DNA from 3 places in the Pseudomonas sp. 3MAES_34.3B genome. Region 3 is predicted to be linked to each of the others. Evidence: predicted binding sites of a transcription regulator. Region 3 holds the regulator's gene; each other region holds the start of a gene.
The links. Region 3 encodes sigma-54, which starts transcription at its own class of promoters, with help from an activator protein. Its sites were predicted from a motif close to ANTGGCATNNANNTTGCTNT; they were not measured.
Positions count from the first base shown of each region.

Region 1: a site for sigma-54 is predicted at 5,865-5,884, ahead of AC3Z8Y_RS15455 (CmpA/NrtA family ABC transporter substrate-binding protein). Genes of this name have one in related genera too.
Region 2: a site for sigma-54 is predicted at 3,034-3,053, ahead of glnA (glutamate--ammonia ligase). Genes of this name have one in related genera too.

Region 1 is NZ_CM176960.1:3,526,464-3,536,647, forward strand. Features, by position in the region: gene AC3Z8Y_RS15435 (diguanylate cyclase) at 1-1,593, opposite strand, end outside; gene rlmKL (bifunctional 23S rRNA (guanine(2069)-N(7))-methyltransferase RlmK/23S rRNA (guanine(2445)-N(2))-methyltransferase RlmL) at 1,716-3,920, opposite strand; gene rmf (ribosome modulation factor) at 4,439-4,654, shown strand; gene AC3Z8Y_RS15450 (quinone-dependent dihydroorotate dehydrogenase) at 4,757-5,797, opposite strand; gene AC3Z8Y_RS15455 (CmpA/NrtA family ABC transporter substrate-binding protein) at 6,001-7,185, shown strand; gene AC3Z8Y_RS15460 (ANTAR domain-containing response regulator) at 7,189-7,764, shown strand; gene AC3Z8Y_RS15465 (nitrate/nitrite transporter) at 7,957-9,168, shown strand; gene AC3Z8Y_RS15470 (bifunctional protein-serine/threonine kinase/phosphatase) at 9,165-10,184, shown strand, end outside.
Region 2 is NZ_CM176960.1:5,148,365-5,158,548, forward strand. Features, by position in the region: gene typA (translational GTPase TypA) at 1-1,250, opposite strand, end outside; gene thiI (tRNA uracil 4-sulfurtransferase ThiI) at 1,368-2,822, opposite strand; gene glnA (glutamate--ammonia ligase) at 3,143-4,549, shown strand; gene AC3Z8Y_RS23150 (chorismate mutase) at 4,708-5,265, shown strand; gene AC3Z8Y_RS23155 (DUF4124 domain-containing protein) at 5,332-5,847, shown strand; gene AC3Z8Y_RS23160 (DUF4124 domain-containing protein) at 5,844-6,473, shown strand; gene glnL (nitrogen regulation protein NR(II)) at 6,737-7,822, shown strand; gene ntrC (nitrogen regulation protein NR(I)) at 7,819-9,255, shown strand; gene AC3Z8Y_RS23175 (hypothetical protein) at 9,706-10,152, opposite strand; gene AC3Z8Y_RS23180 (tRNA (cytidine(34)-2'-O)-methyltransferase) at 10,151-10,184, shown strand, end outside.
Region 3 is NZ_CM176960.1:4,497,812-4,507,995, reverse strand. Features, by position in the region: gene AC3Z8Y_RS20125 (superoxide dismutase) at 1-28, shown strand, start outside; gene AC3Z8Y_RS20120 (HPr family phosphocarrier protein) at 78-350, opposite strand; gene rapZ (RNase adapter RapZ) at 371-1,228, opposite strand; gene ptsN (PTS IIA-like nitrogen regulatory protein PtsN) at 1,236-1,700, opposite strand; gene hpf (ribosome hibernation-promoting factor, HPF/YfiA family) at 1,707-2,015, opposite strand; gene AC3Z8Y_RS20100 (RNA polymerase factor sigma-54) at 2,145-3,653, opposite strand; gene lptB (LPS export ABC transporter ATP-binding protein) at 3,788-4,513, opposite strand; gene lptA (lipopolysaccharide transport periplasmic protein LptA) at 4,513-5,058, opposite strand; gene lptC (LPS export ABC transporter periplasmic protein LptC) at 5,045-5,617, opposite strand; gene AC3Z8Y_RS20080 (KdsC family phosphatase) at 5,624-6,148, opposite strand; gene AC3Z8Y_RS20075 (KpsF/GutQ family sugar-phosphate isomerase) at 6,148-7,122, opposite strand; gene AC3Z8Y_RS20070 (ATP-binding cassette domain-containing protein) at 7,341-8,150, shown strand; gene mlaE (lipid asymmetry maintenance ABC transporter permease subunit MlaE) at 8,150-8,947, shown strand; gene mlaD (outer membrane lipid asymmetry maintenance protein MlaD) at 8,947-9,414, shown strand; gene AC3Z8Y_RS20055 (MlaC/ttg2D family ABC transporter substrate-binding protein) at 9,424-10,080, shown strand; gene AC3Z8Y_RS20050 (STAS domain-containing protein) at 10,077-10,184, shown strand, end outside.

The DNA.
Region 1 (10,184 bases), 970 kb from region 3:
AGACGAGCCATCGGGCCGCAGGCGGAACTGGTAGATACCACCCGGGACTTCCGCGCTCAGCCGTTCCAGCTGGCGATCTCGCGCGGCCAACGCATCCAGGGTGCGCAGGCTTTCGGTGATATCGATGCACACTGCCAGGTAGCCGATGGGCTCGGCGGCTTCATCGCGCACCGCGGTTACCAGCATGTTCACAGTGAGCCGCGAACCGTCCCGGCGCACGAGGGTCCAGTGGTGTGCCTCGGGCGCATGCTGTGCTTCGCCATCTCCCAGCATGGCCTGCACAGTGGATACCGGCCGGCCCAGGCGTTCTTCAAGCTGGGCTGCCCGCGCTTTCAATTCGGCATGCACATGCAGGTCGCCCAGCCGCAGCCGCCCGATCACCTGCGCCTGGCTGTACCCCAGCATGCGTTCGGCACCGGCGTTGAAGGTGGTGATCATGCCAACAAGGTCGGTGGCGATGATCGCCACTTCGGTAGCGGCATCCAGCACATTACGCAGTTGGCCATGGGTGTGGCGTAAACGCTGCTCACTCAGGCTCAGTTCGGCGGTGCGCTGGCGCACCAACTGGAGGGCGCGCTGGCGCTGGGTCACCAGGCTGTAGAGCAACCCACAAAGCAACAATGTGAGCAGTGTGCCCAGGACCGCAATCACCACACCTACCAGCGAACGATTTCCGGCCACAAATAGCCGGCTGGGCTTGAGCTCGATCCGGTAGCTGCGGTCAGCCAGATGCAGCAGTCGGCTGATAGCCACGGATTCATCACCCGCCACGCCAGGCGAGGTGTACAGCACCTCATGCTGGTCGGGGCTGGAAAGGTCCAGGATACGCACAAAAAGATTGTCTTCCCCAGGCGCCGGCAGCCCATCGCCCAAGAGTTCATGCAGGCTGATGATAGCGCTCACATACCCGCGCAAGCGGCTGTCCCCTTCCGCCATGGAGGGCAGCGGCAGGTGGTACACCGGTGCGACAATGAGCACCCCCCGGTTATAGGGCGGGTCAATGGCAACCAGGTCCAGTGGCGGGGACACCGCAAGGCCGCGGGCAGCCATCGCTTTTTCTAGGGTAGCCCTGCGCACAGCATCGGAGGCCAGGTCCAGCCCGTAAGGCGTAGCCCCGGCGCCGACGAAGGTGCTGTAGGCAATGGGAAAGTAGACGGCGGCCGGCGGCGATATCACCATCTGACCATTGCCGCCCAGGGCAAGGATAGGGAAGCCCGCCCGGGCTTCGAAATCGCTGCGCTGCACGTCGCTTACCCGCGGCATCCAGGAAAAGGCCCGGGTACGTGCCAGCAGCGGTGTAGCGAACCCTTCAAAAGCCGCTTCCGTAGGCTGGTCAGACCAGGTGATGAACCGGCGCAGGCTGTCCAGGCGCTGCGCCTGGTCCAACAAACGTTCTTCGATCCGTGCGGTACGTTCGCTAGCCAGCAGCTCAAAGCGCTGGCGGACCTGCTGGCGCGCGAACAGGTCTGCGGTAATGGCCAGCGCGGCTGTCATTCCAAGGCCGAACGCCAGCCCCAGGAGCGTCACGCGCCAGGCAGACGCCCTTTCGTCGATAAAGCCGAGGATCTTAGGCCGGTGGGTGCGGGGGAACATAACCATTTACTCTGAAAGCCGGTGGGCCTGATCGAAAGGCCCGAGAGACTTATAGCCACTGGCCACTAGTTTGCCTAGTAGCCAGTGCACGCCGCCGCCGCTATCAGATAGAAGGTGGGCGGTTACCGCGCCTGAATTCGCCATGCGCGGTGGATGCGCTCATTGCGAGCGAAGTCGGGGTCGATGGTATCCCGGCTGATTTCCTCCACGCTGTAACGCGCTGCCACGCTCTCATCCAGGGCAAAGCGGCGGAAGTTGTTGGAGAAGTACAGCACGCCGCCCTTGGCCAGCCGCGCCATCGCCAGGTCCAGCAGCCGCACATGATCACGCTGCACGTCGAACACCCCTTCCATGCGTTTGGAATTGGAGAACGTCGGCGGATCAATGAAGATCAGCTCGTACTCCTCGCGGCTTTCCTCGAGCCAGGCCATCACATCGCTCTGTACCAGCTGATGCCGCTCGGACAAACCGTTCAGCGCCAGGTTTCGGCGCGCCCAGTCCAGGTACGTGCGGGACAGGTCCACACTGGTGGTAGCCCGTGCGCCACCTTTTGCCGCATGCACCGTAGCGGCGCCGGTGTAGCAGAACAAATTCAGGAACCGCTTGCCGGTGACTTCCCGTTGAATGCGCAAGCGCATCGGCCGGTGGTCGAGGAATAGCCCCGTATCAAGGTAGTCCGTGAGGTTCACCAGCAGCCGGACGCCGGCCTCGTTGACCTCCATGAACGTGCCCTGCGTGGCCTGCCGTTCATATTGGCGGGTACCACTCTGCCGTTCGCGGCGCTTGAGCACCACTTTCTGCGGGTCGACACCCAGCGCGACAGGAATCGCCGCCAAGGCATCGAACAGGCGGGTCTGCGCCTTTTGAGGGTCGATGGACTTGGGCGCGGCATATTCCTGCACATGCACCCAGCCTTGGTAAAGGTCGATGGCGAACGCGTACTCCGGCATGTCCGCGTCATACACCCGGTAGCATTCCACCTGCTCGCGGCGCGCCCACTTGCCCAGCTGCTTGAGGTTTTTCTGCAGGCGGTTGGCGAACATCTGCGCGCCTTCGCTGAGGCGCGCCGGGGCAGCCACTGGCGCAGCAGCAGGCGCTGGCGCCGTATCGGCGTCGCTGGCCGGGCCTGTAGCGGCACGGCGCTCACCGGTCACGAATTGCTGGGGGAGTACGTCGAGCAACAACAGCTTGCACGGCAGCGCGCCGTTCCAGAAGGCATATTGCTTGTGGCTGCGAATACCCATGCGCTTGCCCAAGTCCGGCGCGGCGGTAAAGATTGCCGCCTGCCAGTTGAGGCACGCCTGCCGCAAGCGCTCGCCCAGGTGCTGGTACAGGTACACCAGGCTGGCCTCGTCGCCCAGGCGCTCGCCATAGGGAGGGTTGCACACCACAAGGCCTTTCTGATTCTGGTCTGGCCGGGGCTCGAACGTCGCCAGTTCACCTTGGTAGATCTTTACCCACTCGCTCAGCCCGGCGCGCTCGATGTTGTTTCGGGCCGGCTGAATCAGCCGCGGGTCGGCTTCGTAACCACGTATCCACGCCGGCTTGCGTGCCAGGCCTTCACGGGCGCGGTCACTTGCTTCGTCATGCACCTTGCGCCATACGGCAGGCACATGGCCCAGCCAGCCGCTGAAGCCCCAGCGTTCACGGCGCAGGTTGGGCGCCAGATCAGCGGCCATCATCGCGGCTTCCACCAGGAACGTGCCCACACCGCACATAGGGTCCGCCAGCGCTCCGCCTTCCGCGGCAATGCGCGGCCATCCCGCACGTACCAGAATGGCGGCTGCCAGGTTTTCCTTCAGTGGCGCCGCACCTTGCTGCAGGCGGTAGCCTCGCTGGTGCAGGCTATGCCCGGAAAGGTCCAGCGACAGAATGGCTTCACCACGATCAAGGCGCAGGTGAATACGCAGGTCCGGGTTGAGTTTGTCGATACCCGGCCGCTGGCCGTCCGGCCCGCGCAGGCTGTCAACGATCGCATCCTTGACCTTGAGCGCACCGAAGTGGGTGTTGTCGATACCCGAACCATGCCCGCTGAACTCGACGGCGAGCGTGCCTGCAGGGTCCAGGTGCTCGGCCCATTCTACCTCGCGCACGCCGTGGTACAGGTCCTCGGCGTTGCTCATGGAAAACCGCTTGAGCACCAGCAGTACCCTATTCGCCAGACGGGACCAGAGGCACAGCCGGTAGGCGGTTTCCATGGTGGCCTCGCCGCGTACGGCCGCGGTATGTTCCCGCACTTCGGTCAGCCCCAATTCGGCGGCTTCCGTGGCCAGCAGGCCTTCCAGGCCTTTGGGGCAGGTAAGGTACAACTCAAAAACATCGGACATTCGATAACGCCTGTGCATTAGGCCGGGGAACGCATCCCTCGGCTGGTTGATCGAGCGCTGTTTCAGCCAGCGCCGCCTTGGCACACCCCGTGCCTCCCACCTCGAACGCCCCTTGCGTAAAAAAGGATTAGACGTTCAGGCAGTTCGAAAACTCCTTTCGGCACACCCACAGGCGACCTCTCGTCGCCAGCATGGCACCAGATGAAACATTTATTTCCAAGCCCGACCAACAACGATGTGCACGCTGAATCGGTTTAAATCAGGGGCTTGCGTCCTGAATCATCAGTGGCACCCGGCCCGTGCTTATGGCTGGATGCGCTAAACATGAACATCTTATTACAAATCGTTCATTCCCTCGGCCGCCAAGGTTGTTTAGAACTGACCCCAGGCCATGCTGCAACGGTGTGGCCTTCCATGGCCTGCCACGCCGGCAGCAGGCCCTTATCACCGGCAGTCGATTACTGCCCGGCCCAGCAGTGGCCGACGGGACATAAGTCAACAAACGAGGGCTACACCCTATGAGAAGACTCAAGCGTGATCCGTTGGAACGAGCATTTCTTCGCGGCTATCATCACGGCATCAGTGGCAAATCCCGGGAACTGTGTCCCTTCACCCTACCATCGGTTCGCCAGTCATGGATCAACGGCTGGCGAGAAGGGCGCGGCGACAACTGGGATGGCATGACCGGTACGGCCGGCCTACATAGGCTCAACGAACTTCACGCGGTCGGCTGACACCCGACAGGCTTTCTCCTCCATGCCGCCTGATCGGGCGGCGGCACGGGCTACCCTGGTAGCCCGGCCATCCAACGGGGGCGCCCTGGCGGCCCCCCCGCTTCAGACCGCCGGGCGCATCATGCCGGGCAATGCGGCAATGGCATCTACCGACTCGCGAATCAGTGCCGGGCCGCGGTAAATGAAGCCCGAGTATACCTGCACCAGGCTCGCGCCCGCTTCCATCTTCTCTGCGGCGTGCGCCCCTTCGGTAATGCCACCTGCGGCGATGATCGGGATAGCCCCCTTGAGCTCCCCCGCCAGCACTCGAACGGTGTGGGTACTCTTTTCCCGCACCGGAGCGCCCGACAGCCCACCCGCTTCCTCGCCATGGGGCAAGCCCTGTACCCCTTCGCGCGACAGCGTGGTATTGGTCGCGATCACGGCATCCATGCCGGTCGCCAACAGCGCGGCGGCCACCTGGGCGGTTTCTTCGTCGGTCATGTCCGGGGCAATCTTGATGGCCAGCGGAACACGGCGGCCGCTGGCCAGGGCAAGGGCCTCGCGGCGTGTGGCCAGTGCTTCGAGCAGTGCCTTGAGCGAATCTCCGAACTGCAGGCTGCGCAGCCCCGGGGTGTTCGGCGAGCTGACGTTCACCGTCACATAGCTGGCGTGCTCGTGCACCTTGTCCAGGCACAGGAGGTAATCGTCCTGGGCACGCTCCACGGGCGTGTCGAAGTTCTTCCCGATGTTGATCCCCAGCACGCCTTCGTAACGGGCGGCTTTCACCCGCGCGATCAGGTTGTCCACGCCAAGGTTGTTGAACCCCATGCGGTTGATGATGGCGGTGGCTTCAGGCAGGCGAAACAACCTTGGTTTCGGGTTGCCTGGCTGTGGGCGCGGGGTGACGGTACCGATTTCAACGAAGCCGAAGCCCAGCTGCGCGAAGCCGTCGATGGCCGCGCCGTTCTTGTCCAGGCCCGCCGCGAGGCCGACCGGGTTGGGGAAGTGCAACCCCATTACCGTGGTAGGCAGCCGCGCAGGCGGCTTGGCCAGCAACCGGTTGAGCCCCAGCCGCCCGCCGGCGCCGATGAGGTCCAGGGAAAGGTCGTGGGAGGTTTCCGCGGACAGTTTGAACAGGATCTGGCGGGCCAGGTCGTACATGGTCGGCTTGCTCGGCATGGGTCGAAAAACAGCCGGCAGTATATAGGCCTTGGCCGGTTTTGTCGGCACTGGCATAGCGATTGCTGCGCTCCCTGCGCATGGAGCCATGGAGGCTTCCCACACGTATCAACGACAACGGCGTCGCGGCTGGCTTCCATCCTGGAAGGCGGCCCGGCGCCGTTGTGCTTGCAGAAGGCTGATTCATGACCGCGAACACGATAGACCCACGTACGGCCTGGGTGGCTGGCAGCGACGGCCCGGAAAAATCCAGTATCGAGCTGGGCTACATGGCCCTCACTGATTGCGCCTCGGTGGTGGTGGCGGCGACCCAGGGCTTCGCCCAACCCTATGGGCTGAACATCAACCTGCGGCGCCAGCATTCCTGGGCTGGCCTCCAGGACAAGCTGGCCAGCGGCGAGCTGGACGTCGCGCACGCCCTTTATGGGCTGGTGTATGCCGTGCAACTGGGGATCAGCGGTGGCGCCCAGCGGGACATGGCGGTATTGATGGGCCTGAACCGCAACGGGCAGAGCCTCAACCTTTGCGCCACGCTGGCCGGCGAGGGGGTGAACACCCCACGGCGCGTTGCACAGCACATCCAGCAAGGAGGGCGCCGGCTCACCTTTGCCCAGACTTTTCCCACCGGTACTCACGCCATGTGGCTCAATTACTGGCTGGCTAGCCAGGGCATCGACCCCTTGAGCGAGGTGGACAGCGTGGTGGTCCCGCCGCCCATGATGCTCGACCACCTGCGTGCCGGGCGCATCGACGGGTTTTGCGTGGGCGAGCCTTGGGCGGCGGAGGCGGTAGAACAGCATCTGGCGGTAACCCTTGCCACCAGCCAGGCCATTTGGCCGGACCACCCGGAAAAAGCACTGGCCTGCACCCGCGACTTCGTCAGCACCTACCCCAATACCGCCCGCATGCTGATCATGGCGGTGCTCGAAGCCAGCCGGTTCGTTGAGCAGAACCTGGAGGCCACGGCGCACCTGCTCAGTGCTCGGGAGTACCTTGATGCCCCGCCCGGGCGCATTTTGCCCCGCCTGGAAGGGCGCTATGAAGATGGCCTTGGCCACGCCTGGCTCGATGCGCACCCGGTACGCTTTTTCGACGAAGGGCGCGTCAACCTGCCCTACCTGTCCGACGGCCTGTGGTTCATGACGCAGTTCCGTCGCTGGGGCCTACTGCGTGAAGCGCCCGACTATCACGCCGTGGCCGAACAGGTTCAGCAACTGGCCATGTATCGCGAAGCCGCGCTTGCAGCAGGTATCGCGGCCGATCCCGCCGATTGCCGCAGTAGCGTGTTCGCCGACGGTAGCCGCTGGGATGGCAGCGACCCCGAGGGGTATGCCAAGGCCTTCACCATCAGCCATGTGGCGGGGGAGTGATCCATGCTTCGAATCCTCTTGATCGACGACACCGAGAAGAAGCTGGGGCGGCTGCGTAACGCCCTCAGCGGCGCGGGTTTCGAGGTAATGGAAGCCAGCGGCCTGACCATCGATCTGCCCCTGGAAGTGGAGCGCCTGCACCCTGATGTGATCCTTATCGACACTGACTCTCCGGGCCGCGATGTGATGGAGCAGGTGATCCTGGTAAACCGTGATCGGCCAAGCCCCATTGTGCTGTTCACCGATGAACACGACCCCCACGTGATGCGCCAGGCCATCCGCGCGGGCGTGAGCGCCTATATCGTGGAGGGCATCCATGCCGAACGCTTGCAGCCGATCCTGGATGTGGCGATCGCCCGCTTCGAAACCGACCAGGCGCTGCGGGCGGAGCTAAGCGCCCGGGATCAACAGCTGGCCGAACGCAAGCGAATCGAGTTGGCCAAGGGCCTGTTGATGAAGCTCAAGGCCTGTGACGAGGCGGCAGCGTATACGTTGATGCGTCGCCAGGCCATGAGCCGTCAGCAGAAGCTGATCCAGGTCGCCGAGCAGATCATCGCCATGAACGAGATGCTCGGCTGAAAGCTGGCCCGGGAATTGCTCCAGCCGTAAGCGTACTACCCACATTCAGCTCGGGCAGCCAATGGCGGTTGCCGGGCCAACGACAAAGACGTCGCTCCCCCCTGTTCAGGCAGGTCGGGCAGCGGCGTCTTTTGCGTTTCAGACCCCCGAAGCCGGGGCATCGATCGAGCCCCTTGCCCGTTGAGGTATTCAATGAATACGAGTTTCTGGAAAGCCGGCCACGCGCCTACCCTGTTTGCAGCGTTCCTGTATTTTGACCTGAGCTTCATGGTCTGGTACCTCCTCGGCCCCCTGGCCGTGCAGATCGCCACGGACCTCCAGCTGACCACTCAGCAGCGCGGCCTGCTGGTGGCCACGCCTATCCTCGCCGGCGCCATCCTGCGCGTGATCATGGGCTGGGCTGCGGATCGCCTATCCCCCAAAACCGCGGGCATCATTGGCCAGTGCATTGTTATCGCCTCCCTGGCGCTGGCCTGGCAGCTGGGTATCCATAGCTTTACCCAGGCGCTGCTGCTGGGCATCGGGCTGGGCGTGGCAGGGGCATCCTTTGCCGTGTCGCTGCCTCTGGCATCCCAGTGGTACCCGGCTGAACATCAGGGCAAGGCCATGGGCATCGCCGGCGCGGGCAACTCAGGCACCGTGTTTGCCGCACTGTTTGCACCTGCGCTGGCCGCGGCGTTCGGCTGGACCAATGTCTTCGGCTTTGCATTGATTCCGCTGGTACTCACTTTGGTAGTGTTCGCCACGGTGGCGCGCAATGCGCCAAACCGTCCCAAACCCAAGGCGCTGGCCGATTACAGCAAGGCCCTGGGCGACAAGGACAGCTGGTGGTTCATGTTCTTCTACGCCATCACCTTCGGTGGCTTCATCGGCTTGGCGAGCGCCCTGCCCGGTTATTTCAACGATCAATACGGGCTAAGCCCTGTCACAGCGGGTTACTACACAGCGGCCTGCGTATTCGGCGGTAGCCTGTTGCGGCCCTTGGGCGGTGCGCTGGCAGATCGCTTCGGGGGCATTCGCACCCTCTTGGCGATGTATACCGTGGCCGCGCTGTGCATGGCCGCGGTGGGCTTCAACCTGCCCAGCTCCGTGGCGGCGCTGGCCCTGTTCGTAGTCACCATGCTGGGCCTGGGTGCGGGCAACGGGGCTGTATTCCAACTGGTGCCGCAGCGTTTCCGGCAGGAAATCGGTGTAATGACCGGCCTGATCGGTATGGCGGGTGGGGTGGGTGGCTTCCTGCTCGCTGCGGGCCTGGGTGCGATCAAGCAACACACTGGCAGCTATCAGCTGGCGCTGTGGACCTTCGCGCTGCTGGCTGTGGTGGCCTGGTTCGGGCTGCATAGCGTGAAGCGTCGCTGGCGCACCACCTGGGGCGCGGCGGCTGTAACGGCGGCACGCGTTTGAGCACCACGCTGCGCCTGGAATGCGCCCAGGCTACGGCCACCGGCCCACGCTCGGAGAACCAGGATGCGCTGCGCATGGTCACCCCCTCCCCCGCCTTGGCGGCGAGCAAGGGTTACCTGTTCGGCCTTGCCGACGGCGTAAGCCAATGCGTGGACGGCGGCCTGGCCGCGCGGGCGACCCTGCAGGCGCTGGCGCTCGACTACTACGCCACACCGGAAACCTGGCCAGTGAGCCGTGCGCTGGACACGTTGCTAGGCGCACAAAACCGTTGGCTGCAGGCCAATGGCAGAGGCCAGCCGCTGCTCACCACCCTCACGGCACTGGTGGTGCGTGGCAACCGCTTCACCCTCGCCCATGTGGGTGACTGCCGCGCCTACCGCTGGGGGCCGGAGGGTTTGCACCGGTTAAGCCAGGACCACGTTTGGGACCAGCCGGGCATGCAGCATGTGCTCAAGCGTGCGCTGGGGCTGGACCAGCACCTGTTGGTGGATTACCTCGAAGATGATCTGCACGCCGGCGAGGCGTTTCTGCTGCTCAGTGACGGGGTGTGGAGCGCCCTGCATGAGCGGGAAATCAGTAGCGTGCTGCGTGAGGCGCAAACGGTGCAAGCGGCGGCGGACACGCTGGTCCGCCTGGCGCACGCCGCTGGTAGCCAGGACAACGCCAGTGCTCTGCTGGTACGCGTGCTGTCGCCGGGCAGCGTGAACCTGGCGGACAATCTCGCCCGGCTGCGCCAGTGGCCGCTTCCGCCTATGCTCAAGGCCGGGCAGCTGTTCGAGGGGTGGCGGGTGCAGGGGGTTCATGCGCGCAGCCGTCAGTCGCTGGTTTACCGCGTACTGAATATTGAAGGGGAGCCCTGGCTGCTGAAAACGTTGCCTGCCCAGTGTGCCGAGGATGATCAGGAGCAGCAGCGTTTGTTGTTGGAGGAGTGGTTCCTGCGCCGTGTGGCAGCTCGCGCCTTCCCTGAAGTACACAGCGGCACCGGGCGCCAGCACCTCTATTTCGCCATGCGTCAA
Region 2 (10,184 bases), 650 kb from region 3:
TCCATCACAGCACCCTGGTGCTGTTCTTCGATGTCGATGGTCACGCTTTCGTAGGGTTCCTGCTTCTCGCCATCCACTTCCTTGATAACCACTTCAGGGCGGGAGATAGCCAGTTCGAAGCCTTCGCGGCGCATGGTTTCGATCAGTACCGAGAGGTGCAGCTCACCACGGCCGGAGACCTTGAACTTGTCGGCGCTGTCGGTTTCTTCAACACGCAGGGCAACGTTGTGCAGCAGTTCTTTTTCCAGACGCTCCTTGATGTTGCGGCTGGTGACGAACTTGCCTTCCTTGCCGCAGAACGGCGAGTCGTTGACCTGGAAGGTCATGCTCACGGTCGGCTCGTCCACGCTCAAAGGCTTCATGGCCTCGACGTTCTGTGGATCGCACAGGGTGTCGGAGATGAACAGCTGGTCCATGCCGCTGATGCACACGATGTCGCCCGCTTCAGCGGTATCCACGTCAACGCGATGCAGGCCATGGTGGCCCATCAGCTTGAGGATACGGCCGTTGCGCTTCTTGCCTTCGGCGTCGATGGCGACTACCGGGCTGTTGGCCTTGACGCGGCCGCGAGCGATGCGGCCGATGCCGATCACACCCAGGAAGCTGTTGTAGTCCAGTGCAGAGATCTGCATCTGGAACGGGCCTTCGAGGTCGACCTTAGGGGCCGGCACGTGTTTCACGATGGCCTCGAACAGCGGGTCCATGTTGTCGGACATGTCGTTGTAGTCCAGACCAGCGATACCGTTCAGGGCACTGGCGTAGACGATCGGGAAGTCCAGTTGCTCTTCGGTGGCACCCAGGTTGTCGAACAGGTCGAACATCAGGCTGGCGACTTTGTCCGGATCTGCACCCGGGCGGTCGACCTTGTTGATGACCACGATCGGACGCAGGCCAGCGGCGAACGCCTTCTGGGTCACGAAACGGGTTTGTGGCATCGGGCCGTCCTGGGCATCGACCAGCAGCAGCACCGAGTCCACCATGGACATCACGCGCTCGACCTCACCGCCGAAGTCGGCGTGGCCGGGGGTGTCCACGATGTTGATGTCGTAGTCGTTCCACTTGACGGCAGTGTTCTTGGCCAGAATGGTAATGCCGCGCTCTTTTTCCTGGTCGTTGCTGTCCATCACGCGCTCGTCGTTCAGCTCCTTGCGGTCCAGGGTGCCGGACAGCTTCAAGAGCTTGTCGACCAGGGTGGTTTTACCATGGTCAACGTGGGCGATGATGGCGATGTTACGAAGCTTATCTCTCACAGGGTATATCTCGATGATGAATACGGTGGGGCCGGCTCAAGGCAGCGGCCGATCAAAACGCGCAATCACTGCGCGCGGTCGGGTGGGCGGTGGCGGCTCCAGCCGCCGAGGCCCCTCCTAGGCCGGGCGATAAACGCGCACATTGGCGTGCCCCTCGCTGAGCAGGTGATGAGCATGCAGCCTGCTCATGACACCTTTGTCGCAATACAACAGGTATTGCCGGGCGGGATCGAGATCCTTGAACCGGCTGTTCAACGCATAGAAAGGCAACGTACGAACTTCGACCCCTTCCAGGGCCAATGGGTCGTCTTCCTGGGCATCGGGGTGACGAATGTCGAGCACGACGTGACTGGCCAGGGCTTCGGCGACTTCTTCGATCTCCACCTGCTTGCCCAGCTCGTCGATCACGTTGTCGATCGAGACAAGGCGCGCACGCTCGAGGGCGCTTTCCAGCACGGCCATGTCGAAGCGTTGCTCTTCGCGCTCGATGCGATAACCGCGCGCGCTGGTAGTCGGGTTCACCGAGATCACGCCGCAATATTCAGGCATGTGCTTGGCGAAATCGGCGGTGCCGATCTCGACCGCGGTGTCGATGATGTCCTGCTTGTGAGTAGCAAGCAACGGCCGCAGGACAAGCGTAGGAGTAACCGAGTCGATCACTGCCAGGTTGGTCAGTGTTTGGCTGGACACCTGGGAAATCGCCTCGCCGGTGACCAGCGCGTCGATTTCGAGGCGCTCGGCCATGCGGCTGGCAGCGCGGAGCATCATCCGCTTGAGGATAACGCCCATCTGGCTGTCGTCCACCTTGGCGAGGATTTCGCCAACCACCTCTTCGAAGGGCACGCTGATGAACAGCACCCGATGAGAGCTGCCGTACTTCTTCCACAGGTAATGCGCGACTTCCATCACGCCCAGCTCGTGGGCACGGCCGCCGAGGTTGAAGAAGCAGAAGTGGGTCATCAGCCCGCGGCGCATCATTTGATAGGCCGCCACGGTGGAATCGAACCCGCCGGACATCAACACGAGGGTTTGCTCCAGCGCGCCCAATGGATAGCCGCCGATGCCCTTGTGCTGGTTGTGAATCACGAACAGGCGCTTGTCGCGGATTTCCATCCGCACCACAACCTCGGGGTGCTTGAGGTCGATACCGGCCGCGCCGCATTGCTGGCGCAGCTGGCTGCCAACGTAGCGGTCGACGTCCATAGAAGTGAAATCGTGCCGCCCCCCGCGCTTGCAGCGCACGGAGAAACGCTTGCCGGGCAGCAGGTGGCCGAAGTGGGCCTTGCACTTGGCCACGATGTCGTCAAAGTCACCCAGGGGGTATTCATCCACTTGCAGGAAGTGGGTAATGCCCGGTGTGCAGCTCAGGCGCTCGATCAGCTCCTTAAGCACCTTGGCGTCGGTGACTTTCGTTTGAACCTCGAGGTTATCCCACACGCCCGTTACCGCAATACCGGGGTCCAGGTCACGCACCACCGCGCGGATATTCTTCGCCAGCTGGCGGATGAACTGCTTTCGCACCGGCCGGCTTTTGATGGTGATCTCGGGGAAGACTTTAACGATCAATTTCATGAACAGCGCGCGCAATGGCCCAGCTGAAAAAAGGGGCAGCATTATATCGGAAATTGTTCAAGGTTTGACCAACTATCTGTCGAAAGCTCGGAAAGCACCATTTTGGGACGCTACAAACGAGCGCCGCCCCGTTAAGGTGCGGGCCTTTTTCGTACGCCGTCTGTAAGTCCCGCAAAAGCGGGCTTTTTTCGAGCCATGCCCATCTCGGGGCACTGGCATGCAAATTGCTCCCTTGTGAGGCAGGTTGCCTTGGCCGAGTATGCGGCGGCAGCACTGAATCCAGGGGCGCACAGTCCGTCCCCATCCACCCGGAGGACAACATGTCGAAGTCGGTTCAACTCATCAAAGATCATGACGTTAAATGGATTGATCTGCGCTTCACTGATACCAAAGGCAAGCAGCAGCACGTCACCATGCCGGCTCGCGACGCTCTGGATGATGACTTCTTTGAAGTCGGCAAGATGTTCGACGGCTCCTCCATCGCCGGCTGGAAAGGCATCGAAGCGTCCGACATGATCCTGCTGCCAGACGACGAAACCGCCGTGCTGGACCCGTTCACCGAAGAGCCGACGCTGATCCTGGTGTGCGACATCATCGAACCTTCCACCATGCAAGGTTACGATCGCGACCCGCGCGCCATCGCCCACCGCGCCGAGGAATACCTCAAGTCCACCGGCATCGGTGACACCGTATTCGTAGGCCCGGAGCCAGAATTCTTCATCTTCGACGAAGTGAAGTTCAAGTCCGACATCTCCGGCTCGATGTTCAAGATCTTCTCCGAACAAGCTTCCTGGATGACCGATCAGGACGTGGACGGCGGCAACAAGGGCCACCGCCCAGGCGTGAAAGGCGGCTACTTCCCGGTTCCACCGGTCGATCACGACCACGAAATCCGCACCGCGATGTGCAATGCCCTGGAAGAAATGGGCCTGACCGTTGAAGTTCACCACCATGAAGTGGCGACTGCCGGCCAGAACGAAATCGGCGTCAAGTTCAACACCCTGGTGAAGAAAGCCGACGAAACCCAAACCCTGAAGTACGTTGTTCACAACGTTGCCGATGCCTACGGCCGCACCGCGACCTTCATGCCCAAGCCCCTGTATGGCGATAACGGCTCGGGTATGCACGTGCACATGTCCATCTCCAAGGATGGCAAGAACACCTTCGCTGGCGAAGGCTATGCCGGCCTGTCCGATACCGCCCTGTACTTCATCGGCGGCATCATCAAGCATGGCAAGGCACTGAACGGCTTCACCAACCCATCGACCAACTCGTACAAGCGCCTGGTCCCTGGTTTCGAAGCTCCGGTGATGCTGGCCTACTCGGCTCGCAACCGCTCCGCGTCCATCCGCATTCCTTACGTGAACAGCCCGAAAGGCCGCCGTATCGAAGCACGCTTCCCGGATCCGGCTGCCAACCCGTACCTGGCCTTCGCCGCGCTGCTGATGGCCGGCCTGGACGGTATCCAGAACAAGACCCACCCTGGCGATGCCGCGGACAAGAACCTGTACGACCTGCCGCCTGAAGAGGCCAAGGAAATCCCACAGGTTTGTGGCAGCTTGAAAGAAGCCCTGGAAGAGCTGGACAAGGGCCGCGCCTTCCTGACCAAGGGCGGCGTGTTCTCCGACGACTTCATCGATGCCTACATCGAGCTGAAGTCCGAAGAAGAAATCAAGGTTCGCACCTTCGTGCACCCACTGGAATACGACCTGTACTACAGCGTCTGATCCCGCCTGGCTGCATGAAAAGGCCTCCTTCGGGAGGCCTTTTTCATGGGCGGCAATAACAGGAAGCAAAACCGGGCAGCAGGCCATGGATCGCAGCTGGCGGACCCTTGGATTTACTGGCATAACGGAGCGCCAAACCAATAACAACGGAACCTCGCATGCCTAAGCTTTCTGCCTTTTGCCTGGCCCTGGTCGGCAGTGCCTTTGCCAGCCTCGCAGCCGCCGCCACGCCCGCCCCCGCCGAATTGCCCTCACTGCTGAGCAGCATCGAGCAGCGCCTGAACATTGCTGACCAAGTGGCCCTGAGCAAATGGGATAGCAAAAAGCCTGTGGAAGATCGCGCCCGCGAGCGCGAGGTGATCGCAGGCGCGGTAGTACTGGCGCCCGAGTACAAGCTTGAGCCAGCGTTCGTGGAGCAGTTCTTCGCGGCCCAGATCGAAGCCAACAAACTGGTGCAGTATGGCCTGCTGGTGGACTGGCGCCTGAAAGGCGAGGCCCCGAACAGCGCGCGCCCGGACCTGCTGGGGCAGATTCGCCCGCAACTCGATGGCCTGCAGAAAGCCCTCCTGTTACAGCTGGCAGCCTTTACGCCCTACCGCAGCAGCCCGGACTGCCCGCACTGGGTCGCCGGCGCCATCGACCGTGGCAACAGGGATGCCCTGCACCGCCTGGCGCTCACCCGCGCTACCGGCGAGCTATGCTCCGCCGCGCATTAACCCGTGATTGGCGAGGGGGTCTGATCTATGCTGGTCAGGCCGCCGACGCCTTGCCGAGTAGTCCCTATGCGCCATGCCCTTTTGCTGCTGACCTCCCTCCTGTGCGCTCCGGCCTTCGGCGAGATCTACAAGTCCACCGATGCCAACGGCAACACGGTGTATTCGGAGCACGCCCCCGCCGGCCGGCCTTCACAGAAGATGAACCTTCCGCCGCTCAATAGTGTGCAGATCCCGAAAGGCAAACCGACCGACGCCCCCGCACCCGCCGCTCCGCCACCCGCCCCCGCAGCCGCCTATACCTTGCTTGAGCTGACGGGCATCCCGGCGGACGGCGCAATACGCGCCAACGACGGCACCTTTGATGTGGGGGTCAGCATTCAGCCTCGGCTGGCCAACGGGCAGTTACTGCAGCTGGTGCTCGATGGCGTTGCCTACGGTACTCCCAGCAACGTTCCACGGCTGCAACTTGTGAACGTCGACCGTGGCCAGCACCGGCTAGCGGTTCAGGTATTGGACGGTGCGAACGTGGTGCAAGCCAGCCAACCGGTCACCATCTCGGTTCTGCGGGTCAACGCGCGATGAAAGCGTTGATGTTTTGTACGCTGTTCGCCATGGCCGGGATGTGCCAGGCGCAGGTATATACGTACGTCGACGCGCAGGGTAATCGGGTGTATACGGACCAGCCGCGCAAAGGCGCCACAGCGGTGCGGGTACCCAAGGGCAACCGCATGAACCAGTCTTCCACCGCGCCGGCGAGCGCCAATCGCCCCCAGCAGCAGGCGCGACCCAAGGCAGTGCCGGTAATGCGGGTAACCCACTATGAAATGTTTCGCATCCTTGTGCCCCTTCCCGATGCAGCCGTGACCCACGCCAGCGGAGAAATGATCGTGACCCTCACCAGCGAACCGGCGCTGGAAAACGGCGACCGCTATCAACTGCTGCTGGACGGCAAGCCTGCGGGCGAACCTGGTGCGAGCCCCGTCATCGCCTTGCAGAATGTAGACCGGGGCGCCCATCAGCTGGTGGGCGAAATCCTCGACAGCAAGGGCAACGTGCTGGAACGCACCCCCTCGCAACCCGTGCATATGCTGCGCACGTCCCTTGCGCAAAAACGCCGGGTGCGCCCGTGCAAGGAAGCCGACTACGGCGTGCGCCCGGAATGCCCCCTCAGCGACAAACCCGCCGATGATGATGACGATGAAAGCTAGCGGTTATCGCGCCAAAGCCCGCGCACGCTTATAGTGCATCCAATGCACGTTGCACGGTGACGTGAGCCGAAATAGCGCAAAAGCCAGCTAGCCTTATCCCGATTCCCATCGCAAACCCTGACTTCCCGGGCATGTGCGCTTCTTTTCGGAGCTTGGTTTGGATTTTGCATTTTGCATGCATCAGTGGGGCGCAGGCGTGGCCTGGCCCCGCACCGAGACCGCGCCCTTGGGTCGCGACGTGCCAAGAGAGGTCAAGGATACGCATGACCATCAGCGATGCGCTGCACCGACTGTTACTGGACAACCTCACCACCGCCACCATTCTTCTCAATGCCGAACTACGGCTCGAGTACATGAACCCCGCAGCGGAGATGTTGCTGGCTATCAGCGGCCAACGTAGCCATGGCCAGTTCATCAGCGAGTTGTTCACTGAATCGGCCGAAGCCTTGAATTCGCTTCGCCAGGCCGTGGAGCAGGCCCATCCGTTTACCAAACGGGAAGCCATGCTTACCGCGATGACCGGCCAGACACTCACCGTGGACTACGCCGTTACGCCGATCCTGAGCAAAGGCGAAACCTTGTTGTTGCTTGAGGTGCACCCTCGGGACCGCCTGTTGCGCATTACTAAGGAAGAGGCACAGCTATCGAAGCAGGAAACCACCAAGATGCTGGTGCGGGGCCTTGCACACGAGATAAAGAACCCCCTTGGTGGTATCCGCGGGGCGGCGCAGTTGCTGGCCCGGGAGCTTCCCGAGGAGGGCTTGCGCGACTATACCAATGTGATCATCGAGGAGGCCGATCGGCTGCGCAACCTGGTGGACCGCATGTTGGGCTCCAACAAGTTGCCCTCTTTGGCGATGACCAATATTCACGAAGTGCTGGAGCGGGTATGCAGCCTGGTGGATGCCGAGAGCCAGGGCGGCATTTCCTTGCTGCGGGATTACGACCCGAGCATTCCCGATGTGCTGATCGATCGCGAGCAGATGATCCAGGCTGTGCTGAACATTGTGCGCAACGCCATGCAGGCCATCAGCGAGGAGAAGGAGCTGCGCCTTGGCCGCATAACCCTGCGTACCCGCACCATGCGCCAATTCACCATTGGCCACACCCGTCACAGGCTGGTGGCCAAGATCGAGATCATCGACAACGGGCCGGGCATACCCCACGAACTGCAGGAAACGATCTTTTATCCAATGGTCAGCGGGCGCCCCGACGGCACCGGCCTTGGGCTGGCCATTACTCAGAACATCATCAGCCAGCATCAGGGGCTGATCGAATGTGACAGCCACCCTGGCCACACCACTTTTTCGATCTTCCTGCCGCTGGAACAAGGAGCTGCTTCGTCATGAGCCGTAGTGAAACCGTCTGGATCGTCGATGACGACCGTTCCATCCGCTGGGTTTTGGAAAAAGCGCTGCAACAGGAAGGCATGACGACCCAGAGCTTCGACAGTGCCGATGGCGTGATGAGCCGCCTCGCTCGCCAGCAGCCCGACGTGATCATTTCCGATATCCGCATGCCGGGTGCCAGCGGCCTGGACCTGCTCGCGCGCATTCGCGAGCAGCACCCTCGCCTGCCGGTGATCATCATGACCGCCCATTCCGACCTGGACAGCGCGGTGGCGTCTTATCAGGGCGGTGCATTCGAATACCTGCCCAAGCCCTTCGATGTGGATGAAGCGGTATCGCTGGTGAAGCGTGCCAACCAGCATGCGCAAGAACAGCAAGGGATGGACACGCCGCCTGCGCTTACCCGCACACCGGAGATTATCGGTGAAGCCCCGGCCATGCAGGAGGTGTTCCGGGCCATCGGGCGTTTGAGCCACTCCAATATCACCGTGCTGATCAACGGCGAGTCCGGGACCGGCAAGGAGTTGGTAGCTCATGCCCTGCATCGGCACAGCCCCCGCGCAGCAGCCCCCTTCATTGCCCTGAACATGGCGGCGATTCCGAAAGACCTGATGGAATCCGAGCTGTTTGGCCACGAGAAAGGCGCGTTCACCGGTGCTGCCAACCTGCGCCGCGGCCGTTTCGAACAGGCAGATGGCGGCACGCTGTTCCTCGACGAAATCGGCGACATGCCTGCCGATACCCAAACCCGTCTGTTGCGCGTGTTGGCCGACGGTGAATTCTACCGGGTGGGTGGCCATACGCCGGTCAAGGTCGACGTGCGCATCATTGCCGCGACGCACCAGAACCTGGAAAACCTGGTGCACGCGGGTAAATTCCGGGAAGACCTGTTCCACCGCTTGAACGTCATCCGCATTCACATCCCGCGCATGTCGGACCGCCGCGAGGACATCCCTACCCTCGCCCGGCACTTCCTCAGCCGTGCCGCGCAGGAGCTGGCGGTGGAGCCCAAGCTGCTCAAGCCAGAAACCGAGGAGTACCTCAAAAACCTGCCATGGCCAGGCAACGTGCGCCAGCTGGAGAACACCTGTCGCTGGATCACAGTGATGGCTTCCGGGCGAGAGGTGCACATTTCTGACCTGCCGCCCGAACTGCTCAGCCTGCCTCAGGACGCAGCGCCGGTGACCAACTGGGAGCAAGCCCTGCGGCAATGGGCAGACCAGGCCCTGGCGCGCGGCCAATCGAACCTGCTGGACAGCGCAGTGCCGAGCTTTGAACGGATCATGATCGAAACGGCGCTCAAGCACACCGCCGGCCGACGTCGCGATGCCGCGGTTCTGCTGGGCTGGGGCCGTAATACCCTCACCCGCAAAATCAAGGAACTGGGCATGAAGGTAGATGGTGGCGAAGAGGACGATAACGACGACGCCTGATGCCCGCTGACCAAGAGCCCCGCTTCGGCGGGGCTTTTTTTGGGCCTACATTTGTGCACCGCGGTGCCGCTTGCACCGGACGAAGGCGCGGTTGTGGATTGTTGCAAACCTGTTCACGAGGGCGGCTCGCCCGAATCTATAAGCACCGCCGAGAAAAATACTCATTTATTTCAGATGGTTACAGATGGCGCAGCCCCGCAATCCACGGAGTTACACACTCTGGCACGCGCCCTGCAATAACACTGATATGAACGGTTTCGGGGATTTTGGTACAGGCAGGCCAGGGTTCCCCTCTTTACACCTCGGGGCTTTGCATAGCGCGGCCCCGCCCCTTTCAGGGGCTTCGGTACAGGCAGGCCGAAGTTCCTTCTTTACACCCGAGCAAGGCCATCACGCCAGCGCTCACCCCTTTTGGGGACCTTGGTACAGGCAGGCCGGGGCTTCCCTCTTTTATTCGTCACGGAGGCTGATATGCAGCCTCCAGCGACCGGACACTTCCTCACCTTCCCATTGAGCCCGCAGTTGCCGGGCCGCAATGATATTGAGCAGTAGGCCCTTGTCGGTATGGCGCAGCGTCCACTTCGCCTGGCGACCTTCCAGTTCCAGCTGGCCTTGCAACTGTGGCCCGCTGGCGTCGAACAGGATGGCCACCGTGCCGTCGACCAGCTCCCCGTGCACCTGCGGGGCGTGATCGAACCATACGTTCATCTCACCCTCGGGCAACAACTCCACCTTGTCGAAAGCAGGCCGCCCTGGGTCCATCAATTTGCCGATCATCAAGCCTACCAGCAGCCCGATCAGTGCCAGCGAGCACAGGAAGCGAGGCCACAGGGAGGATCGTGGCGGCAGCACTTCGGCGTTAGAATGCTGCCCGTCGTTCGTATCGGAGCCGCGCATGTTTCACGTCATCCTGTTTCAACCGGAAATAC
Region 3 (10,184 bases):
CTACCAGGCCGCTGTGAACGCGGTGTAACCCCTGCCTTGTAGGCGGCCTCTTCCCGGAAGGTTGAGAGCGCCTACCGTTACTCGCCTTCGTCGAACTTGTCGTTGATCAATCCAACCAACGCGTCGAGGGCTTCCTGTGCCTGCTCGCCCTCGGTGCTAAGGTGGATCTGCGTGCCCTTGCCGGCGGCGAGCATCATGACGGCCATGATGCTTTTGCCGTCGACCAGGCTGGCTTCGGTGCGGCCGACACGAACCTGGCAGGGGAAACGGCCGGCAATGCCGACGAACTTGGCGGCGGCGCGTGCGTGCAAGCCCAGCTTGTTGATGATGGTGATGTCGAGTGCGGGCATTGCGTGGTAAGTCCTTGGGTTCAGGTAAGGTCCCGGTGGCGCACTTGCACGTTCTTCAGGGTACGTTGCAATAGCGAGCCGAGGCGCTCGGTAAGGTAGACCGAGCGATGGTGCCCGCCTGTGCACCCGATGGCAACCGTCACGTAGGCCCGATTGCTCGCGGCGAAGCGAGGCAGCCATTTGAGCAGGTAGGCAGAGATGTCCTGGAACATTTCCTCCACGTCCGGTTGCGCCGCCAAATAGTCGATGACTGGCTGCTCCAGGCCGGAATGCTCTCGCAGCTCGGGCTTCCAGTAGGGGTTGGGGAGGCAACGCACATCGAATACCAGGTCTGCATCAACGGGCATCCCGCGTTTGAAACCGAACGACTCCAGCAGGAAGGCGGTGCCCACATCCGGTTTGTTCAGCAGCCGCAGCTTGAGCGTGTCACGCAGTTGGTAGAGGTTGAGGCTGGTGGTGTTGATTTTCAGGTCGGCCAGGTCGGAAATCGGCCCCAGCAAGTCACTTTCTACCCGGATCGCCTCGGCCAATGAGCGGTCGGCACTGGTGAGTGGATGCCGCCTGCGTGTTTCCGAAAAGCGCTTGAGGAGCGTTTCTTCATCAGCGTCAAGGAACAGCACGTCGCACTGGATGTGCTTCTCTCGTACTTCCTCGAGCAATTCGGGAAAACGTGAAAGATGGCTAGGCAGGTTACGCGCGTCGATGGAGACGGCCACCAGTGGCTGAGCCAGTTCAGTATGGATGATCGCCCGCTCGGCCAGTTCGGGCAGCAGCCCGGCGGGGAGGTTGTCTATGCAGTAGAAGCCATTGTCTTCGAGCACATCGAGGGCGGTGCTCTTGCCGGAGCCGGAGCGACCACTGACGATGATCAGGCGCATGTGAAAGTCACGCGCCGGCCTGGGTGCTTACCACCACCTTATACAGCTCATCGCTGTTGGCGGCAGAACGCAAACGCTCACGCACGTCCTTGCGGTCGAGCATGCTGGCTATCTGGCGGAGTAATTCGAGGTGTGCATCGGTGGCCGCTTCGGGGACCAGCAGCACGAAGATCAGATCTACCGGGGCGCCGTCGATTGCGTCGAAGTCCACTGGTGCGGCCAGGTGCAACAATGCACTCATCGGGCCCTGGCAATTGGCGAGCCGGCAGTGCGGGATGGCAATCCCATTGCCGAAACCGGTGGAGCCGAGCTTTTCCCGGGCGATCAGGGCTTCGAACACAACCTGCTGGCTGACCTGCGGAAGGTCTTTATGGATCAAGGCAGCGATCTGTTCGAGTACGCGTTTTTTACTGCCGCCCGGCACGCCCACGAGGGAGCGGCCGGGGGTCAGGATGTTTTCTAGTCGGATCATCGGGGGTCAGCGAGCGGCCGCACCTTGCAGGTGGCTCTGCTGTTTTTCCTTATACTTGAGCAATTGCCGATCGAGTTTATCAGTGAGAAGGTCGATTGCGGCGTACATGTCGTCGTGTTCTGCCTGAGCTACCACGTCGCACTTGGGAACCCGGAGGGTCGCTTCGACCCGCTGTTTCTGTTTCTCCACTTCCATGATCACCTCTACGTTGGTGATCTTGTCGCAGTGCCGTTCGAGCTTGGCAAGTTTTTCGGTCATGTAGCTACGCATGGCTTCGGTCACATCCAGTTGATGCCCACTGATGTTGACTTGCATACCGCTTCTCCTTATTGCCAGTGCATAAAGAGGCAGGCGAAACCTGCCACTGAAACGCTGGTGGCATCCCGAGGTGCGGCGCTGGCTTACGTGCCTTGTGCCAGCGACTACGCGCGCTTCGGAACCAGGCTACATCAACCGCTTGCGTTCGCTGGACGGCGCAATCCCGAGGGATTCGCGGTACTTGGCGACAGTGCGGCGTGCTACCTGAATGCCCTGTGCCTCCAGTAAACCAGCGATCTTGCTGTCACTCAACGGCTTTTTCTGATTTTCCGCCGCCACCAGTTTCTTGATGATCGCCCGGATGGCTGTGGACGAGCATTCACCGCCTTCCGAGGTGCTGACGTGGCTGGAGAAAAAGTATTTCAGCTCGTATATCCCGCGGGGGGTGTGCATGTACTTCTGCGTCGTTACCCGGGAAATCGTCGATTCGTGCATGCCCACGGCTTCGGCAATGTCATGCAGTACCAGCGGTTTCATCGCCTCGTCGCCGTAATCGAGGAAGCCTCGCTGGTGCTCCACGATCTGGGTAGCCACCTTCATGAGGGTCTCGTTGCGGCTTTGCAGGCTTTTGATGAACCAGCGCGCTTCCTGCAGCTGATTGCGCATGAAGGTATTGTCCGCGCTGCTGTCCGCCCGGCGCACAAAGCCGGCGTATTGGGGGTTTACCCGCAACCGCGGCACAGACTCCTGGTTGAGTTCCACCAGCCAGCGGTCGCTGTCCTTGCGCACGATAACGTCCGGCACCACGTACTCGGGCTCGCTGGACTCGATCTGCGAACCGGGGCGTGGGTTCAGGCTCTGGATGAGCTCGATCACCTGCCGAAGCTCATCTTCCTTGAGCTTCATCTTGCGCATCAGTTGGCTGTAGTCACGGCTGCCGAGCAGCTCGATGTAATCGGTGACCAGCCGCTGGGCCTCGGCCAACCAAGGGGTTTTCGCAGGCAGTTGGCGCAGTTGCAAGGCCAGGCATTCGCCCAGGTTGCGCGCGGCGATCCCGGCAGGCTCGAACTGTTGGATGCGGTGAAGCACGGCTTCGACTTCATCGAGCTCGATGTCCAGTTCGGGGTCGAACGACGCACAGATTTCCTCGAGGGTCTCTTCGAGGTAGCCCTGGTTGTTGATGCAGTCGATCAGGGTGACCGCGATCAGCCGGTCATTGTCGGACATCGGCGCCAGGTTCAGTTGCCACAGCAAGTGGCTCTGCAGGCTTTCTCCAACGGACGTGCGAGTGGTGAAATCCCAGTCGTCGTCATCCCCGCTGGGCAGGCTGCTGGCGCTGGTCTGGTAGATGTCCTCCCAGGCCGTGTCCACGGGAAGCTCATCGGGAATCCGCTCGCTCCAGTCCGCCTCTTCGCCGCCCTCGGGCGCGCTGGAGGTCTCCTGGAAGCTGGTTTCCTGGAAAGGTGTTTCCTGGGGTTCGGCCGGCCCGGAGTGTTCGGCTTTGTCGGCCAGCGGGTCGGCGCTATCGAAGTCGTCGCCGTCTTCCTGGCGTTCGAGCATGGGGTTGGACTCGAGCGCCTCCTGAATCTCCTGCTGGAGGTCCAGGGTAGAAAGCTGGAGAAGGCGGATGGCCTGTTGCAACTGCGGTGTCATCGTCAGTTGCTGGCCCATTTTAAGGACAAGCGATGGTTTCATGGCGTGAGCTTGACACCCTGTTTGCCGGCGCTAGGCGCCATCCACAACGGGCGCTCCAACGGAGCGCCTGAACTTAAGCAAATTATATGCCCGAAACTGCCACGTTTGCCTAGGGGTCTTTACACTTGGAGCCCTTAAAGCCGGAACTCGTGCCCCAGGTACACTTCCTTCACCAGGTCATTGGCAAGGATAGTCGCCGAATCGCCCTCTGCAATCAATTGGCCATCGTTCACAATATAGGCGATTTCACAGATATCCAGGGTTTCGCGTACGTTGTGGTCGGTAATGAGCACGCCGATGCCCTTGGCCTTGAGGTGGTGGATGATCTGTTTGATATCGCCCACGGAGATCGGGTCCACGCCGGCAAAGGGTTCATCGAGCAGGATGAACTTGGGCGCGGTGGCCAGGGCGCGGGCGATTTCCACGCGACGGCGCTCGCCACCGGACAGGCTCATGCCACGGTTGTCACGGATATGCGTGATATGGAATTCCTGAAGCAGGCTTTCCAGTGCCTTGCGCCTGCCGCTGGCGTCGAGGTCCTTGCGGGTTTCGAGGATCGCCATGATGTTGTCCGCCACTGACAGCTTGCGGAAGATCGAGGCCTCCTGCGGCAAGTAGCCAATACCGGCCTTGGCGCGCCCGTGCATGGGCTGGTGGCTTACGTCGAGGTCGTCGATCAGCACCCGGCCCTGATCGGCCTGCACCAGCCCTACGATCATGTAGAAGCAGGTGGTTTTGCCGGCCCCGTTCGGCCCGAGCAGGCCAACGATCTGCCCGCTCTCGATGGAGAGGCTGACGTCCCTCACCACTTGCCGGCTTTTGTAGCTCTTGGCCAGATGCTGGGCCTTCAACGTCGCCATTACTGCGCCTTCTGCGGCTGGTCGGTTTTCTTCTTGGGCTGGATCACCATGTCGATGCGCGGGCGCGGTGCGGTGATCTTGGTGCCCGTGGCACGGCCGGCATTTACCACCTGGCGAACCGTGTCGTACACGATTTTCTCGCCTTCGGAGGTGTTGCCGTCGTTGATGACCTTGGCCTTGTCGATCAGCACGATCCGGTCCTGGGACGCGAAGTACTGGATGGTCACGCCGTAGGCCTGCACGATAGGCTTGTCCACGGCAGGCTTCTGCTCGTAGTAGGCCAGGTTGCCGACGGCGGTGAACACATCCACATCACCATTGGCCGCACGCGTGACGGTCACCTTGTTGCCGGTGATCTTCATGGAGCCCTGGGTGATGACCACGCTGCCGGTATAGACCGCTACACCCTGCTTGTCGTCGAGTTGTGCGTCGTCGGACTGGATGTGGATCGGTTGGTCCCTGTCGGTCGGCAGCGCCAAGGCGTTCACGCTTCCCAGTGCCGCGCCCAGGCCAAGCAGGAAGGGGAGGGTTTTAACGAGCCTCATACTGTCCTCTTACAGTGGACAGCAAGTGGATCTTGCTGTCATTCAAATACGCTTTCATTCCCTTGGCAGTCGTAACGCCACCGGCGCCGTCGATTCTAACGTCTTGGTCGGTTTCCGCATATTGCTTCTGCGGGAAGACCGTGGCGCGCGAGGTGGTGATTACGGTTGTGCGGTTCTTCTGGTCTGTGCGGTTGAGCCGCACGGCGTCGATGAGTTCGACCTGGGTGCCGTCCGGGTTCACCTCGGCACGCTCGCTCACCACATGCCAGGGGAAGGTGGTGCCTCGGTAGACGTCCATGACCGGCTTGGTCACATGGGTGACTTCACTGGCCTTGAGGTGTTCGACCCTGTCGGCGGTCATTTCATACTGCATCTTGCCGTCGGGCAGGTACTGCACGGTGCGGGCGTTGATCGCATAGTAGTCGATGGTACTGGCGTCCACGCTCGCCCGGGGGTTGTCGAGGAACCGCTCGGGGCTGACGTTCCAGTAGCCGATGGCGATCAGCAGCGCCACCACCGGTACTGCAACGGCAAGCGCAAGCAACTTTCGGTTTTGCATGAGCACCTACAGGTATTTGTTCAGCGCGGCGTCCAGGTTCCCCTGGGCGCGCAAAATGAGTTCGCAATATTCGCGGGCAGCGCCTTCGCCGCCCCTGGCCTGGGTGACCCCATGGGCATGCCGGCGAACGAAATCGGCCGCGTTGGCCACCGCCATGCCCAGGCCTACCCGGCGCATCACCGGGAGGTCGGGAAGGTCGTCGCCAAGGTGGGCGACCTGTTCGTATGACAAGCCCAACTGTTCCAGCAAGCCGTCGAGCACCACGAGTTTGTCCTCGCGGCCCTGAAAGAGATGAGGAATCCCGAGGTTGCGGGCGCGGCGCTCGGTGGCCGCGCTGGTGCGGCCACTGATGATGGCTGTGGTAACGCCCGAGGCCATCAGCATTTTGATGCCCTGGCCGTCCAGCGTATTGAACGCCTTCATTTCGCTGCCGTCTTCAAGAAAGTAGAGGCGGCCATCCGTGAGCACGCCATCGACGTCGAAAACGGCGAGTTTGATCCGGCCAGCTCGCTCAAGCAGTGTGCGGTCCATTACACGACCCCCGCACGGAGGAAGTCATGCATGTTGACCGCGCCCACAGGGCGATCGGTGTGATCCACCACCACCAATGCACCGATCTTGTGGTCCTCCATGATTTTCAGCGCCTGGGCGGCGAGCATATCGGCGGTCACCGTCTTGCCATGGGCAGTCATGATCTGCTCGATTGGCGTGGCGTGTACATCCAGGTTGCGGTCCAGGGTTCGACGCAGGTCGCCGTCGGTGAATATACCGGCAAGCCGGCCGTCTTCTTCCAGCACCACCGTCATGCCAAGGCCTTTTCGGGTCATTTCCATCAGTGCTTCGCGCAGCGCAGTGCCACGCGTCACGGTAGGCAGTGCCGCACCGGTGTGCATCAGTTGTTCCACCTTGAGCAACAGGCGACGCCCGAGCGCGCCCCCCGGATGGGAGAACGCGAAATCCTCGGCCGTGAAGCCTCGCGCTTCGAGCAGGGCGACCGCCAGGGCATCTCCCAGCACCAGTGCTGCGGTGGTGGAGGAGGTGGGGGCCAGGTTCAGCGGGCAGGCTTCGTGTTCCACCCTGGCGTCCAGGTTCGCTTCAGCCGCTCGAGCCAGGGTGGATTCCGGATTGCCCGTGAGGCTGATCAGGCGAATGCCCAGCCGCTTGATCAACGGCAGCAACGTGAGGATTTCCGCCGTGTTGCCCGAATTGGACAGGGCCAGCACGATGTCGTCGGGTGTGATCATGCCCATGTCGCCATGGCTGGCCTCGGCCGGGTGAACGAAAAATGCCGGGGTGCCGGTGCTGGCCAGTGTGGCCGCGATCTTGCGTGCTATATGGCCGGACTTGCCCATTCCCATCACGACTACCCGGCCGGTGCTGCCCAGGATCATTTCGCAGGCGCTGACGAAGTCTGCATTTATATGCTCGAGCAGTCCTTCCACCGCCTTGATTTCAAGGCCAATGGTGCGTTGTGCCGACTGAATGAGATCGCGGGTCTGGTTCATGCGAGGCAGGTCGATCCGGAGAAAAGGCCGGGATTATATCCGGATTGCACACGTCGCGCACGAATCCCGCCACCCCTGTCGCAGCGGTTTGCGCCCCGCCGCGCGCTGTCACAAGCCGGGGTCGGTGATATAGTGCGCCGCTCGTCGATCCCGTCTGGCATGTGCCCTGGCCTCTGGCCCGCACGTCTGACTGGGGTGCCGCATCGCAAGGAGAACGAATGAGTGCCGAACAAGCCTACGCCGTGGAGCTGAAGGGGTTAACCTTCAAGCGAGGCGCGCGCAGCATTTTCCAGAACGTGGACATTCGCATCCCGCGCGGAAAAGTCACCGGTATCATGGGCCCGTCCGGCTCCGGCAAAACCACCCTCCTGCGGCTGATGGGGGCACAGTTGCGCCCCACAGCCGGCGAAGTGTGGGTCAATGGCCAGAACCTTCCACGGCTGTCGCGCAGCGATCTGTTCGATGCCCGCAAGCACATGGGGGTGCTGTTCCAGAGTGGCGCGCTGTTTACCGACCTGGACGTTTTCGAGAACGTAGCCTTTCCTTTGCGCGTGCATACCGACCTGCCCGAAGAAATGATCCGCGATATCGTGCTGATGAAACTCCAGGCCGTTGGCCTGCGGGGCGCCATCGAGTTGATGCCCGATGAGCTGTCCGGAGGCATGAAGCGCAGGGTCGCCCTGGCGCGGGCCATCGCGATGGACCCGCAGATCCTCATGTACGACGAGCCGTTCGTGGGGCAGGATCCTATCGCCATGGGGATGCTGGTTCGCCTTATTCGCCTGCTCAACGATGCGCTCGGGATTACCAGCATCGTGGTTTCCCATGACCTGGCGGAAACCGCCAGCATCGCCGATTACCTGTACGTGGTCGGAGATGCGCAGGTGCTGGGGCAGGGCACCCCGGCAGAGCTGATGGCCTCGGATAACCCGCGTATCCGCCAGTTCATGAAGGGCCAGCCGGATGGGCCGGTTCCTTTTCATTTTTCCGCGCCAGCCTTGGCCGACGATTTTCTGGGGAAGCGCTGATGCGCCACAGGTCATTATTGGAGCGGGTTCGCTTGTTGGGCCGAACCGTGATCGACGTGGTTGCCGGGCTAGGGCGCGCATCGCTGTTCCTGGGGCATGCGCTGTTCAGCCGTGGGGGGATCTCGGGCGGCTTTTCGCTGCTGGTCCGTCAGCTGTATTCGGTGGGTGTGCTGTCTCTGGCCATTATTGTCGTGTCGGGCATTTTCATTGGCGGCGTGCTGTCGCTTCAGGGGTTCAGCATCCTCGCCAAGTACGGCTCGGAACAGGCGGTCGGCCAGATGATCGCCTTGACCCTGCTGCGTGAGCTTGGCCCAGTGGTCACCGCGCTTCTGTTCGCCGGGCGGGCTGGCTCCGCGCTGGCGGCTGAAATCGGCAACATGAAGGCGACCGAGCAGCTTTCCAGCCTGGAAATGATCGGCGTCGATCCCCTCAAGTACATCGTTGCGCCACGCTTGTGGGCCGGCTTCATCTCGCTGCCTGTGCTCGCCGCGATGTTCAGCGTGGTTGGCATCTGGGGCGGTTCCTGGGTGGCGGTCAACTGGCTGGGCGTCTATGAGGGCTCGTTCTGGGCAAACATGCAGAACAGCGTCAGCTTCACCGAAGATGTTCTTAATGGCGTGATCAAAAGCGTAGTGTTCGCGTTCGTCGTCACCTGGATTGCCGTATACCAGGGTTACGACTGTGATCCCACTTCCGAAGGGATCAGCCGAGCTACCACGCGCACCGTCGTTTATGCCTCCCTTGCGGTACTGGGGCTCGATTTCATTCTGACCGCTTTGATGTTTGGAGATTTCTGATGCAAAACCGCACCCTGGAAGTCGGTGTCGGCCTGTTTTTGCTGGCCGGGATCCTCGCCCTGCTGCTGCTGGCCCTTCGTGTCAGCGGGTTGTCGCCGGGCGCGGCACATGACACCTACAAGCTGTATGCCTACTTTGACAATATTGCCGGTTTGACGGTCAGAGCGAAGGTGACCATGGCCGGAGTGACCATTGGCAAAGTGGCTGCAATCGACCTGGACCGCGACACCTTTACCGGCCGGGTAACCCTGCAGCTGGACAAGAGCGTGGATAACCTTCCAGTGGATTCCACCGCCTCGATCCTCACTGCGGGGCTGCTCGGCGAGAAATACATCGGCGTGAGCGTGGGCGGGGAGAGCGCTGTGCTGAAGGACGGTCAGACAATTCACGATACACAATCCTCGTTGGTACTCGAGGACCTGATCGGCAAATTCCTGCTCAATAACGTGAGCAAAGAGGCGAAATAAGGAGTTCCAATGATAGCCATTCTGCGTCGAGCCCTGGCCGCCATGCTGCTGGCCGTGCCATTGCTGGCCACTGCCGCGCCCGCTACACCTGCCCATGATCTGGTGCAGGGCACTACCCGCGAGCTGCTTGCGGACCTGAGCGCCAACCGGGAAACCTACCGCAGCAATCCCTCGGCCTTCTATGACGCACTCAACCGCATCGTAGGGCCGGTGGTGGATGCCGATGGCATATCCCGTAGCATCATGACCGTGAAGTACTCGCGCAATGCTACCCCTGAGCAGATGGCGCGATTCCAGGAAAACTTCCGCCGCAGCCTGTTCCAGTTCTATGGCAATGCATTGCTGGAGTACAACAACCAGGGCATTACGGTCGACCCGCCCAAGGATGAAAGCGGTGACCGTACGTCTGTTGGCATGCAGGTAAAAGGCACCAACGGCGCGGTCTACCCGGTGTCCTACACCCTCGAGAAGGTGAATGGCGAGTGGAAGGTTCGCAACGTTATCGTGAACGGGATCAATATCGGCAAGCTGTTCCGTGATCAGTTCGCCGATGCGATGCAGCGTAACGGCAATGACCTGGACAAGACCATCGACGGCTGGGCTGGTGAAGTGGCCAAGGCCAAGGATGCCGCTGGCGATCAGCCACTTCAGCAGGGTCAGCAATGACCCTGGCATCGGTCGAGCTGCTGCAAGGCGAGCTGCGCTTGTCTGGCGTTCTGGACTACCGCACCGGCGCCCGCTTGCGCCAGCAGGGGCAAGCCCTGGTCGGG